Regions from separate parts of the Aliirhizobium cellulosilyticum genome, predicted to be linked through region 3. Evidence: riboswitches for the same ligand, from Rfam matches in the RefSeq annotation. Region 3 holds a riboswitch; each other region holds the start of a gene.
What was found. A riboswitch is a leader RNA that binds a small molecule or an ion and turns the genes downstream of it on or off. The one in region 3 is predicted to bind cobalamin.
Positions count from the first base shown of each region.

Region 1: linked by a shared signal. The riboswitch ahead of GGE33_RS20585 (ABC transporter substrate-binding protein) and the one ahead of bluB (5,6-dimethylbenzimidazole synthase) in region 3 are both predicted to bind cobalamin.
Region 2: linked by a shared signal. The riboswitch ahead of GGE33_RS10785 (aromatic ring-hydroxylating oxygenase subunit alpha) and the one ahead of bluB (5,6-dimethylbenzimidazole synthase) in region 3 are both predicted to bind cobalamin.

Region 1 covers NZ_JACIGW010000005.1:276,966-281,596, forward strand. The annotation lists gene zigA (zinc metallochaperone GTPase ZigA) at 1-1,075, opposite strand, end outside; cobalamin riboswitch at 1,203-1,399, shown strand; gene GGE33_RS20585 (ABC transporter substrate-binding protein) at 1,546-2,565, shown strand; gene GGE33_RS20590 (ABC transporter substrate-binding protein) at 2,644-3,657, shown strand; gene GGE33_RS20595 (FecCD family ABC transporter permease) at 3,732-4,631, shown strand, end outside.
Region 2 covers NZ_JACIGW010000002.1:387,827-392,457, reverse strand. The annotation lists gene GGE33_RS10795 (L-threonylcarbamoyladenylate synthase) at 1-741, opposite strand, end outside; gene GGE33_RS10790 (DUF6656 family protein) at 773-1,381, opposite strand; cobalamin riboswitch at 1,532-1,764, shown strand; gene GGE33_RS10785 (aromatic ring-hydroxylating oxygenase subunit alpha) at 1,856-3,100, shown strand; gene GGE33_RS10780 (NmrA/HSCARG family protein) at 3,151-4,050, opposite strand; gene GGE33_RS10775 (winged helix-turn-helix transcriptional regulator) at 4,186-4,554, shown strand.
Region 3 covers NZ_JACIGW010000001.1:1,388,208-1,392,838, reverse strand. The annotation lists gene GGE33_RS06565 (NADP-dependent malic enzyme) at 1-127, shown strand, start outside; gene GGE33_RS06560 (hypothetical protein) at 214-945, shown strand; gene bluB (5,6-dimethylbenzimidazole synthase) at 946-1,632, opposite strand; cobalamin riboswitch at 1,716-1,898, opposite strand; gene GGE33_RS06550 (TolB family protein) at 1,927-2,757, opposite strand; gene GGE33_RS06545 (NAD+ synthase) at 2,777-4,450, opposite strand.

The DNA.
Region 1 (4,631 bases), on a different contig from region 3:
CACCGATAAAGACGACCTCCTGTCGCCGGTCACCCCAGACGGGATCGAGATAGGGTTTCATCATCCGAGCAAACTCAGGCGTCTGCGGCCAGCGTTCCTTCGGAACGGCAGACCACCACAGTCCCGTCCGGCCGGTGCGGACCAGAGCACCGGCCTGGCTGATTTCGCCGACGAAATGCGGACGTGTCGCCAGCCAGAAGAAGCCCTTGGCACGGACGACACCCGGCCATGACCTGTCGATGAAGCGCTGGAACCTCGCCGGGTCGAACGGCCTTCTGGCGCGGTAGACGAAGGAGCGGATGCCGTATTCCTCCGTCTCCGGCACATGGTCCTTGAACCCGTGCAGTTCCTTGAACCAAAGCGGGTGCTGTTCCGCCTTGTCGATATCGAAACGGCCTGTGCCCAGAACATCCCTGAGGTCCACCTTGCCGAAATCCGTCTCGATCAACCTGGCATCGGGATTGAGCGCCACGATGATTTTTCGCGCGGCGTCGCGTTCGTCCGGCGTCGCGGTGCCGATCTTGTTCAGCACCACCACATCGGCGAATTCTATCTGCTCGACCAGAAGATCGACGATCGTGCGATTATCGCCCTCACCTGCCGTTTCGCCACGATCGGCAAGGAAGTCACCGGAACCGTAGTCTTTCAGAAGATTGGCGGCATCGACGACGGTCACCATCGTGTCCAGTTTCGATATGTCCGAAAGGCTCTGGCCGTTTTCATCCCGAAAATCGAAGGTGGCGGCGACCGGCAGCGGTTCGGCGATGCCGGTCGATTCGATCAGCAGGTAATCGAACCGCCCCTGCTCTGCGAGCGCACGCACTTCCTTCAGGAGATCGTCGCGCAGCGTGCAGCAGATGCAGCCATTGGTCATCTCCACCAGTCGTTCCTCGGTGCGCGACAGATTGGCGCCGCCGTCGCGCACGAGGGCTGCGTCGATATTCACCTCGCTCATGTCGTTGACGATCAGCGCGACGCGCATCCCCTGCCGATTGGCGAGAATGTGGTTGAGCATGGTCGTCTTGCCGGAGCCAAGGAAGCCGGAGAGCACGGTGACGGGGAGCCTATTTTTCATCGCAGATGTCCATTGCAGCTTTTGTTACGTTATACTATTACGTCATCATGTGATCGAGACGCTGTCAAGCCATCGGGTTGGAAGCGGCTCATCACGCAAGTTCACTGGACAAGCTCCGGTGTGTCTCCTATCAAGGGCACGCTACGGTTCTGCATTCGCAGATGAAAAGGGAACGCGGTGAGGTCTTTTTGACCGAGCCCGCGACTGCCCTCGCAACTGTAAGCGGCGAGCCTTTCGTCACATCCACTGGTTTTTTGACCGGGAAGGAGACGGCAAGGCGCTCGAGCCGCGAGTCAGGAGACCTGCCGTCAGCTTTGGGCCTAACCAATACCGGACGAGGTGTTCCGGCAGGGAGAATGATATGACGCAAGCGACCCCGTCGCCCGCCATTTTGATGTGGACCGCAGAAGCGGCCTCGCATCGTCCTGCCTTTCATCCCGGCAAAGCCATTTCCTTCGAAAGGACAGGACATGAAACTCGGCTTGATCGCCGCACTGTTTGCGGTTTCCACCGCAGCGCTTCCCGCAACCGCATTCGCAGCCTCGACCAGCTATCCGCTGACGGTTGAAAATTGCGGACAGAAGGTGACCTTCGACAAGGCACCCGGCGAAATCGTTTCCATCGGTCAGGGCATGACCGAAATTCTCTATTCGCTCGGCCTTGCAGACAAGGTTGCCGGCACGGCCGTCTGGGTCGGCCCTGTGCTGCCGCAATATGCCGAGGCGAATGCGCAGATCAGACGGCTTGCCGACAACGATCCGAGCTTCGAATCCATCGTCGGGCTGGAGCCTGATCTTGTCGCCGCAGAATTCGAATGGCATGTCGGTCCGATGGGCTCCGTCGCCAAGCGCGAACAGTTTTCCGATATCGGCGTCAACACCTATATCTCGCCGGCCGATTGTGTCGCCAAGACCAATCTTGAAGGCGGCGATGGCGTGCGCAAGGAACTGTTCACGATGGACCTGATCTATCGGGAAATCGCTGAATTGGCCGAAATCTTCGACATCCAGGATCGTGGCGACACGCTTATCGCGGACCTGAAGGCCCGTGAAGCCGCCGCCGTCGCCTCGATCAAAGGCGCGGAAGCGAAGAACCTGCCGATCGTCTTCTGGTTCTCCAGCAAGGAAACCAAGGGCGATGCCTTTATCGCCGGCAAGAACAGCGCACCGGCCTATATCCTCAAGACGCTTGGCGCGAAGAATGTCGTGACGACCGAAGAGGAATGGCCGCTGGTCGGTTGGGAAACGATCGCTGAAGCCAATCCCGCCGTGATCGTCATCGCCACCATGGATCGCCGCCGTTATGCCGCCGATGATCCGGCGGTAAAGGTTTCCTTCCTCGAAAGCGACCCGGTCGTCAGCCAGCTCGATGCGGTGAAGAAGAAGCATTTCGTGATGATGGACGCGCAGTCGATGAACCCGACGATCCGCACGATCGACGGCATTGAAACGCTTGCAAAAGGCATCCAGTCCTTCGGACTTGCGAACTAAGCCATGCCGCCTGCACCGCCCGCCATCCGGCCGGGCGGTGTTTTCCGGCACCTCATCCGTCATCCGAAAGGACAGGACATGAAATACGGCCTGATCGCCGCTCTTGTTGCGCTTCCCCTCAGAGCCCTCACCTCCACGGCATTCGCCGCCCCGACCGCATACCCGCTGACGATCGATAATTGCGGTTCGAACGTCGTCATTGAAAAGGCTCCGCAGAAAGCCGTGGGCCTCGGCCAGAACAGTACCGAGATCCTGCTGATGCTCGGCCTTGCCGATCGCATGGCCGGAAGCGCCATCTGGGTCTCGCCGGTTCTGCCGGAACTTGCAGCCGACAATCAGCAAGTCCACCGCATCGCCAACAGCACGCCGAATTTCGAGGCTGTGGTGGCGCGAGACCCGGATTTCATCGCCGCGCAGTTTCTCACTTCCGTCGGACCGCAGGGCCGCGTCGGCACGCGCCAGCAGTTTGCCGATCTTGGCGTGCCGAGCTACGTGTCTCCTACCGATTGCGCGGTGACGGATAACGCGGTTTCGGATGGCAGCCGCAAGAAGATGTTCTCGATGGACCTCCTCTATCAGGAGATCGGCGAGCTTTCGCGCATCTTTGATGTGGCCGATCGCGGGGAAAAGCTGATCGCGAATATCAAGGCCCGCGAAGCTGCCGTACGGGCGCGCGTCGCAGACAAGGCCAAGGATGTCAGCCTCGTCTACTGGTTCTCGTCACCGGAAGTCGCAGGTGATGCCTGGATGGCCGGTAAGAACGGCGCTTCGGGTTACATCACTCAGGTTCTTGGCGCGAAGAATATCGTCAGTTCCGAGCAGGAATGGCCTCTGGTCGGCTGGGAAGCCATCGCCGCCGAGAACCCGACGGTGATCGTCATCGGCACGATGGACAGGCGCAATCAGGGTGCCGACGATCCGGCAGTCAAGAAGCAGTTCCTCACCACCGATCCGGTCGTCAGCAAGCTCGACGCCGTCGAAAAGGGCCATATCGTCGAGATGGATGCGCAAGCGATGAACCCGACCGTCCGCACGATCACGGGTCTGGAAACCGTCGCCGCATCCCTTGAAAGCTTTGGATTGCTGAAGTGACTGCATCCCGCATCAGGCTCTGGACCGCCGGCGCTGCCGGCGTCCTCCTCGTCGTCGCCGCCCTTCTCCTCGCCATGACGGCGGGGGTTGCGATCGGCGAGATGACCATTCCAATGAAAACCACGGTCGCGGCAGTCACAAACCGTCTCGGCCTCACGGAGATCGCCGTGCCGCGTATCCAGGAAGCGGTGATCTGGGATTACCGTCTGTCACGCTCGCTGGTTGCCGCCTTCTGCGGCGCCGGGCTGGCGTTGTCCGGTGCGATCCTGCAGTCGCTCTTGCGCAATCCGCTGGCGGAGCCTTACGTGCTCGGCATATCGGCAGGCGCGTCGACCGGTGCCGTCTCTGTCATGCTGCTCGGTTTTGGCGCAGGCGCGATCTCGCTGTCGGCGGGGGCTTTTGCCGGTGCACTGCTCGCCTTCGCCTTTGTCGTGATGCTCGTCAGCGGACGGCAGACGGCGGACAGGACGATCCTTGCCGGTGTGGCGGCCTCGCAGCTCTTCAATGCGCTGACCTCCTACATCGTCTCGACATCGGCGAATGCCGAGCAGGCCCGCAGCGTAATGTTCTGGCTGCTCGGCAGCTTCGCCGGGGTGCGCTGGCCGGATGTGGCGCTGTCCGCCTCGGTGGTCAGCATCGGGCTTGTCGTCTGCATCTGGCATTCCCGCGCGCTCGACGCCTTCACTTTCGGCGAGGATGCCGCCCGTTCGCTCGGCATCGCGGTCCAGCGTGTTCGCGTCGTGCTGCTGCTCGTCACCGCGCTGATGACCGCCACCATGGTCAGCATGGTCGGTGCGATCGGCTTCGTCGGGCTGGTCATCCCGCATGCCGCCCGCTTCATCGTCGGGCCGGGCCACATGCGGCTCCTGCCTGCCTGCGCGCTTGTCGGCGCGTTATTCATGGTGGTCGCCGATATCGTCTCGCGCATCATCATCGCACCGCAGGTACTTCCCATCGGCGTCGTCACGGCGCTG
Region 2 (4,631 bases), on a different contig from region 3:
GATCGCCGTCGCGTCGAGACGCACGCTAGCGCCCGGCGCATAATGCGAGGCGAGCATGCCCGGCGCCTCGATGATCGCGGCAGGGCCTGAGCGGCGCTCAAGGTCACGCCCGGCAGCGTCGGCGATATGCATGGCCGCAAGACCACCGGGCCTGAGAAGCAGGATCGCGCCGGTTTCGGGATCGACGCGGATGATCGTCGACTCGACGCCGACTGGCGAAGAGCCGCCGTCGATGATCAGTTGAAGCTTGTCGCCGAGGTCGTCCATCACATGGCGTGCCGAGGTCGGGCTAATCTTGCCGGACGTGTTGGCGCTTGGTGCCGCAAGCGGCCGGCCGAAATCGCGGATCAGGTCGTTGGCAAAACCTTCCGGGCAGCGAAGCCCGACCGTTTCCAGCCCCGCGGTTGCCAGCGGATGGATGGTGCTGTCTTTCCTGAGCGGCAGGACAATGGTCAGCGGACCGGGCCAGAAGGTTTCGGCCAACTTTCTCGACGCCGGATCGAACACCGCGTACCGCTCGGCCATCTCGATATCGCAGACATGGCAGATGAGCGGATTGAACTGCGGACGCCCCTTGGTCTCGTAGATGTGCGAGATCGCATCGGCGCGCGTCGCATCCGCGGCAAGGCCGTAGACCGTTTCGGTCGGAATGGCGACGGGAAAACCGTCATTGAGCACGCGGCTTGCCTCGCTGATGGCGCGCTGGGGCTCATGGGTGATGTTTATGATTTCGGCTGTCATGCCGCTGTCAATACAGCGGAGTGCCCGTGCTTTAAAGCCTTTTGATGATTTCGCGCACTGCGGCACTGGGCGCGCCGAGCATCAGAACGTTGCGCATCGCATCGCGCGGGCTGTTGGTCTGGAACAGAAGCCCGTTCTTGCGCCATGTCCGGTCGATCCGCGCCTGTTCGCCTGCTTCGCCTTCCACCGCGACGGCGAAATACATGCGGGAATTCCGTGGATTGATTCGGGCGAAAAACACCTCGTCGCCGCCGATCTCGGAAGAGAAGTTGGCGATGTAGAATGACCAGCTGACCATCGCATCCTGCGAAAAGAAGGTACGTGCTGCGGTCACATGGCAATAGCCCAGATGCGGGCTACCCTCCAACGTGCGGTGAAAGATGATCTTCGGCAGGTGGATAGACCGGTGAAAGCTGTTCAGCCGCTTATGCGTGGTTTCGCCGGCCGTTTCGAGCTTCTTGCCTGTCTTTTCAGCCACTTCGTCATGGGTGAGATAGCGACGTTCGTCGGGAACCCAGACAGGGCGGGAGCGTGGAATTCTGCCGGTTCGCAGGAATTCCGTATGGGCATTGCCGCTGCTTGGCGGCATCATCAAGGGCCTGGGCCTGTTGACTTCGTAATAACGGAGCTGTCCTGGCATGGTGGCGGCTCTTCCCAATGAATTTTCAAGAACACTATTAGCAAGACCTTAACAGTCGGTTTCTCCCGCAATCGGATGCTATTGCGCGATCGTCGCCAATGCAGTGGCCGATGTCGCAATGTCGTCTATGCGACAGGCCGGCGTCCCGCTTAAATATGACAAAGCTCAAGGTGCCGCCTCGCTAGGGGAGGCGGAGAATTGGGAAGCCGGCGGGTCGCAGAGATCTATCCGGCGCTGCCCCCGCAACGGTGGTGGAGTTGAAGGCATGGTAGGGGGCGACCCCGGCCACTGGGACAGAGCCGAACGGCCGACCGGGAAGGTGCCATGCAGTCCTTTTGGGACAACTCCTCAGCCCGGAAACCAGCCTGAGCTTGATGACACCGGTCGCGGAGGGCGCACGGGACGGGAATTGGCTGCATTGATTGTTGCCGGCTTGTCCATGCCCTGAAGCTTGCTTGTATTGCGAGGAAGCATATGGACATTCACAATCAGGTTCTGCGGCAGCTGAAGAACCGCCGCGAAGGTTTCAGCCTGGAACAGCCCTTTTATATCGATCCCGATTATTACAAGCTCGATCTCGAGATGATCTGGTATCGCGACTGGCTGTTTGCCGGCCACGATTGCCAGATCAACAAGGCGGGCATGTATTTTACCCTGCAGGTTGGCGACTATCCGGTTCTCGTCATCCGCACGCGCGAGGGCGATATCCGCGCCTATCACAATACCTGCCGCCATCGCGGCCACCGCGTCTGCACCAAGGAAACGGGTTCTGCGACCCGCCTCGTCTGTCCCTATCACCAGTGGACCTACCAGCATGACGGCTCGCTGATGTCGGCCCGTCATATGGGCGAGAATTTCGACAAGAAGCAGTTTGGATTGAAACCCGTCCACTGCCAGGTGGTTGCTGGCTACATCTTTATCTGCCTCGCAAAGGAAGCCCCGGATTTTGCTCCGGTTCGCGCAACGGTCGAGCCTTACATGGCGCCGCATCGCCTGCCCGAAACGAAGGTTGCTGCCCAGAACACGATCATCGAAAAGGGCAACTGGAAGCTCGTCTGGGAAAACAATCGCGAGTGTTATCACTGCGCCGGTAACCATCCGGAACTCTGCCGCACCTACCCGGAAGCGCCGACTGCGACCGGTGTGCAGGGCGCCGGCGACGATCCGTTCATTTCCGAACACTGGAGCCGCTGTGAAGCGGCCGGCCTGCCGAGCACGTTCAACATGTCGCCGGACGGCCAGTTCCGCGTGGCGCGCATGCCGCTGATCGAGGATGCCGAAAGCTACACGATGAACGGCCGTCCCGCAGTTCAACGGTCGCTCTCCGACGACGTGACGATTTCCCATATCGGCACGATGCTTCTGTTCCATTACCCGACCACCTGGAACCATATGCTGGTCGACCACGCGATCTCTTTCCGAGTCATCCCCATCGGGCCGGAAGAGACGGCGGTCACCACCACATGGCTGGTCCACAAGGATGCGGTGGAAGGCGTCGATTACGATGTCGAGCAGCTGACCCATGTCTGGAACATGACCAACGACCAGGACAGGCAGATCGTCGAGGAAAACGCCTTCGGCATCCGCTCTCCCGCCTATGAACCCGGCCCTTATTCCGAGGCGCATGAAGGTGGTGTGATGCAGTTCGTTGAGTGGTATTCGAACTTCATGATCGATCGCCTGCAGGGCAAGGACAGCACGCTTTACGCGGTGGCGTGATACTGAGCGCTCCTCCGCAATGTGCCGTCAGTTTGCGGAGGAGCCTGTTTTTACGCTGAGTGGGACGTACGATCACTCCCGATTAAGGCGTCGAAGGCTTGGTGTCTTTGGGTCGCAAGCCAGGCCCGAAAGGAAATGATCTCGGGATTGATCTCGCGCATCGCAGCAAGGTCCACGTGATCCGCCAGCGGGCCGTTATCCAGGATCGCCGCAAGCTGACCAAGATCGCTATTGGCGGCAAGGACTTCATCGGCAAAGCGGGAATAGATGACCGGACGACCGGCGGCTTCGCTGAAGATTTCCCCCAGCTGGCGCCCTGTAACCGTATCGCTCGCGATCTTAATCGTCCGTCCGCTGAACCGTATGCCATCGGCAAAGATCGCGGCGACGAATTTCCCGATGTCTTCCACGGCAATCAGTTGCATCGACTGGTCCGGCCTGAGGAAGAATGTGTACCGGCCTTCTGAAAGGCCGAATGCCGGGTTGATCAGCATATCCATGAATATCATCGGTCTGATTATGGTTGCGGTGACCGGCAGCCAACGGATATGCGCCTCGATCCGCGGCTTGGCGTCGAAACGGGCGATCCCGGTCGGTGTGTCGCCGGAACTGGCGCCCGAGGAATAGACGAGATGTGCGACGCCGCTTTCGGCCGCAAGATCGGCGATCCCGCACCCTATCCGTACCTCTTCGGTCTCTGACAGGTTGGCCGGTAAGACGCTGAACACGCCATGGGCACTGTCCATCCCGGCGCGAAATGTATCGAGATCGGCAAATGATCCTTCAACCAGTTCGGCACCCGCCTGACGAAGGGCGACGGATTTGGGGGCCGCAATGTCTCGCACAATCGCGCGAACGGGCCATCTTGCCTTCAAAAGCGCTTCGGCGACCGCTCCACCCTGCCGGCCGGTGGCGCCGAATACCAGGATTGGACGCTTGTCTTCTTTCATCTGAGAACCCTCGTGGTGAACACGGGGTCTCCATATATACTGTTGAAACACAGCCGGAAGACGGCACTATTTTCAGCCTCGGGCACACGGGTGATACTCTTGGACAATTCAGGTCGGAGCAAAACCGAAAGGCAGTTGACGCGCGATCAGGCTTTCCTGCCGCAACCTGCTAACGGAGTATGCGGGCGTCTGGGTGACAAGTGGACGGTTCAGGTCATCTGGCGCCTCTCGCTGGCAGAGGGTCGAAGGCTCCGTTTTTCGCATCTGAAAAGGGAAATCGACGGCATCACGCAGCGCATGCTGACACTGACGCTACGCGGCCTGGAACGCGACGGTTTCGTCAGGCGACACTATTTTCCCGAGGTGCCGCCGCGCGTCGAATACGAGCTGACCGAATTGGGAGCCGGCATACTGGCGTCTCTTCAGGCGCTGAATTTCTGGATCAGGGACAACTTCTCCCGCATCGAGGAAAACCGGCGCGTTTTCGACGAAGCCGGCGAATAGGGCATCTGGCATTCCTCTGCCAGGGAATATGGCGTGGAACAAATTGGTATGTATCACGTTCTAAATCGCTGATTATA
Region 3 (4,631 bases):
CCTGCTCGGCACAGCCAAACCGGCGCATATCCTGTCGCAGACCGTAACATCCCGCGGCGTCGTCAACATGGCGGCCCTGGCCGTCGTCGAGGCGTCCCAGGCGGAACCGCTTGCGCTGGTGAAATGACAAGAGATGCGGGAAGCTTCAAGGCAAGCTTCCCGCATGCTCGACATGCCAGGTTGATCCCCGCAGAGCCATGCGACAGGTGAGACATGACATTTTCCAAGCCGCAGATGCTGACATCGCTGATGCTTGCCTCGCTGCTTGCGCCTCAGGCGGCCTTTTCGCGCGATGTCGAGGTCTGCGCCAATCTCTATCGCCGCCTCAACAGCACCCCGCAGATCATCGGCACGAGCAGCAATGTGCGTCGCTACGCTCAGGATCTGAGCGCGCTCAACGCGGATATCCGGCAACTCAGGATCGACATGCGCAGGCAAGGTTGCGACAGCGGCAGCATCGTGACGTTTGGAGCGCCTTCCGACGGCGATGATGAATGCGGTTACATGCAGGACACGCTGCAACGGCTGGAAGACGAGCGCGCGGCAATCACCGAGCAACGCAACAATACCCGCTCGCTACTGCAGCCATCGGAAGAGCGCGTTGCGATCTTGTCGGCGATCCGCTCCAACAATTGCACGCCCACTGACCTCGATACCCAGACGGAACTTGACGATAAAGAACGCCTGCGGATCCGGGGGCTGGCACTGCCAAGGCCGGGAGAGGAGACGCAGACTGGGCCAAAGGTGGACGATCCGAATTCCAGCATCACCCATCTCGGCAGCGCCTCACCTGCGCCAGCAAGAGAAGCACCCGTCCAGTTCCCGCCGGATCGTCCCTATGATCCCGGCAAAAAGATTCGCTCCGTCGGGCCGCAATTCTTCCCCGAAGAAGACATCGACCTCGCCAATCCGAAATCCAGCGGCCCCCAGCAGCTGCAGCCTTGATTATTTCTGACCCCAACCGTCCTGAAAGACGAGATCTTCCAGAGGCAGACGCTGGCGCCAGCCCTTTATCGCCAGTTCGGGTTCTCCATACAACTGATCGACATAACCGAGGCACAGCCAGGCTACGATCTCGACGCGGTCCGGAATGCCGAGGAGCGCTCGAACATCTTCATCATGAAAGATACTGACCCAGCCGACGCCGATCCCTTCCGCGCGGGCTGCGAGCCAGAGGTTCTGGATGGCACAGACGGTCGAATAGCTGTCCATGCGGCTGTTGTGTGTACGCCCCAGAACCACCGGACCGGCACGATCCGGATCGCTGGTGACGCAGATCGACAGCGGCGCCTTTCTGATGCCTTCGAGCTTAAGGCTCCTGTAGGTGCTGCGCTTCTCTTCCGGAAACATCGCCTCGGCTTCTTCATTGGCGCGCGAAAACGCCTCCCAAGCGGACTGGCGAACCGCCTCGTCACGGATGAGGATAAAGTTCCACGGCTGCATGAAACCAACCGACGGGGCGGCATGGGCGGCGTCCAGTAGTCTGCGCAGCACATCATCCGGGATCGTATTGGAGAGAAACTGATCGCGCACGTCGCGGCGCGTTTCGATGGCGCGATAAACGGCGGCACGCTCGTCATCGGTAAAAGCTTCGGCGGCCACCAGGCCATTGTTCAAATCATCAGGTCGCATCGTCTTTCCCCAACAACGCCTGCGGATTGCTGCCGCCGTCACGGCGTGGCGCAATCCACCCAACCTGCCCGCCGTCCGCGCGGATCGGTCCATCTCGTCAGGCCGGTCTTCTGACTGGGCTTCATCCGCTCATCGCCGCCTTCCCGGAGAAATCCAGTGGCATGAATAGGATAAGCGTCAGCCTCACAGCGTTGGGCACGTGCCGGAATTTCACCGGCTTCCCGATTCTCCCATCAAGGATGGGCACCTGACGGAGGCTCTTATGCTGACTGAACCCGGCCGAAGCAAGGCCGTTCACGCCGCAGGGAAATAACGCACATAGGTAAATTCATCACCATCCGGTGACCAGTTGGGCGAGTTCATCGTGCCCTGCCCGCCAAAAAGCTCGAATAGCGTTTCGACATTGCCCCCATCGGCATCCATAAGCCGGATGCGAACATTCTGATCACGCGGATGATCGAAGACTTCGGCGTCATAGGATACGAAAACGACCTTGTCACCTTTGGGTGACGGATGCGGAAACCAGTCGCCATAGTTACTGTCGGTGATGCGTTCGGCAGCGCCGCCGGTCGCCGGAACACGCCAGATCTGCATCAGCCCTGTGCGGCTGGAGTTGAAATAGATCCAACGACCGTCCGGCGAATAATCCGGCCCGTCATTGCGGCCCTCGCCGAAGGTCAGCCGGGTCTCGTTCTTTCCGTCGATGCCGATCGTATAGATATCGAAGACCTGATCACGGATACCGCAATAAGCGAACGTCTTTCCGTCCGGCGACCAGCCATGCCAGTAGGATGGCAGGCTTTCGGTGACGAGCTTCGGCGTGCCGCCCCTGGCCGGCAGAACATAGATCGCCGACTTACCGAACTCGACCTTGTCGGAGATCGCAATCAGCGCGCCGTCTGGCGAGATGCCATGGTCGTTGTTGCAGAGTGTCGCGAAGTCCGTATCGACCCGAATAGGACCGGAATCACCATCCGGAGACAAACGATAGATCAGACCATCGGCATTGAGCATCAGATAGTCACCGTCCGGCGACCAGTTCGGCGCTTCGAACAATTCCTCCGTCTGCCAGACAACTCGGTTCTGGCGGGTTCGAACATTGTAGATCTCGATGGAGCTTCGCAGTGCCAAGGGCGCCTCCCTCTCAACGATCCCGGAAACGGTTGGTGATCGGGTAACGGCGATCGCGGCCAAAATTCTTCTTGGTGATCTTCACGCCAGGAGCCGATTGACGCCGCTTGTATTCGGCGAGATAGAGCAGATGCTCGATGCGGTGGACGGTTGCGACGTCGTGGCCGCGGGCCACTATGTCTTCGGTGCCCATTTCCATTTCGACGAGGCATTCGAGGATATCGTCCAGCACCGGATAGGGCGGTAGCGAATCCTGGTCCTTCTGGTCTGGCCGAAGCTCGGCCGAAGGGGCCTTGGAAATGATGTTTTTCGGGATTACCTCGCCGGACGGGCCGAGAGCGCCTGCCGGCACATTTTCATTGCGCCATTCGGCCAGCGCATAGACCTGCATCTTGTAGAGGTCCTTGATCGGGTTGAAGCCGCCGTTCATGTCGCCATAAAGCGTCGCGTAGCCGACCGACATTTCCGACTTGTTGCCGGTCGTCACAACCATCGAGCCGAACTTGTTGGAGATCGCCATCAGGATAGTGCCGCGCGTACGGCTCTGCAGGTTCTCTTCGGTAATGCCCTGGTCGGTGCCTTCGAACATGTCGGACAACGATGCCAGGAACCCTTCGACCGGATCGGAAATCGGCACGATATCGTAGCGGCAGCCGAGCGCCTTCGCGCAGTCCGCGGCGTCCTTGAACGAGTCTTCGGACGTGTAGCGATAGGGCAGCATGATGGTGCGCACCCTCTCCTCGCCGAGCGCATCAACGGCGATCGCGGCGCAGACAGCCGAATCGATGCCACCGGAGAGGCCCAGCACGACCGACTTGAAACCGTTCTTGTTCACATAATCGCGGAAGCCGAGCAGGCAGGCGTGGTAATCGGCCTCTTCCTTTTCGGGAATACGGACCATCGGGCCGGGCTGGCAGCGCCAGCCATCCTCTTCACGTCTCCATTCGGTGACGACGAACGCCGTCTCGAATTGCGAAAGCTGGAAGGCCAGCGACTTGTCGGCGTTGAAGGCGAAGCTTGCGCCGTCAAAGACAAGCTCATCCTGGCCACCGAGCTGGTTTGCAAAGATCAGCGGCAGACCGCTTTCGATGACCTGGCGCAAGGCCACCTGATAACGGACATCCAGCTTGCCGCGATAATAAGGCGAACCGTTCGGCACGAGCAGGATTTCCGCACCACTCTCGGCCAGGGTCTCGCAGACGCCCATGTCGTTCCAGATTTCCTCGCAGATCGGAACGCCGATGCGAATCCCTCTGAAATTGTAGGGGCCTGAAATCGATCCTTCGGTAAAGACGCGCTTTTCGTCGAACTCACCGTAGTTCGGCAGATCGATCTTGTCGCGGATGGCGATGATCTTGCCGGCATCGAGCAGCGCGACGGAATTATGCCGTCCGGTCTCGCCCTGGCGCGGAAAACCGATCAGCACACCCGGCCCACCATCCGCCGTCTCTGCCGCCAGCGTCTCCACAGCCTTGAGGCAGGCCTTGAGGAAGGAAGGCTTGAGCACCAGGTCTTCCGGTGGATAGCCAGAAATGAAAAGCTCCGTCAGCATCAGCAGATCGGCACCCTCGCGGGCGGCGTCACGGCGAGCCTCGCGGGCCAGGGCAAGATTGCCGGCGACATCGCCGACCGTCGGATTGAGCTGGGCAACAGCGATACGCAATGTCTTGGGATCGGTCTGGGTCATGACCGAGATTTAATGCGGTGACGCAAATGCCGCAACGGTCTTTGGCGGCAATTTTCCACAAGGATTGCCAGCTTGTACTCGATCGTCGAATCCTGTCGTCACAACTTCAGGTCACTTTACTATATTCAATGCATCTATTTTAGTGATGCCTTAATTGATGATGCCGATAATCCGACAAAAA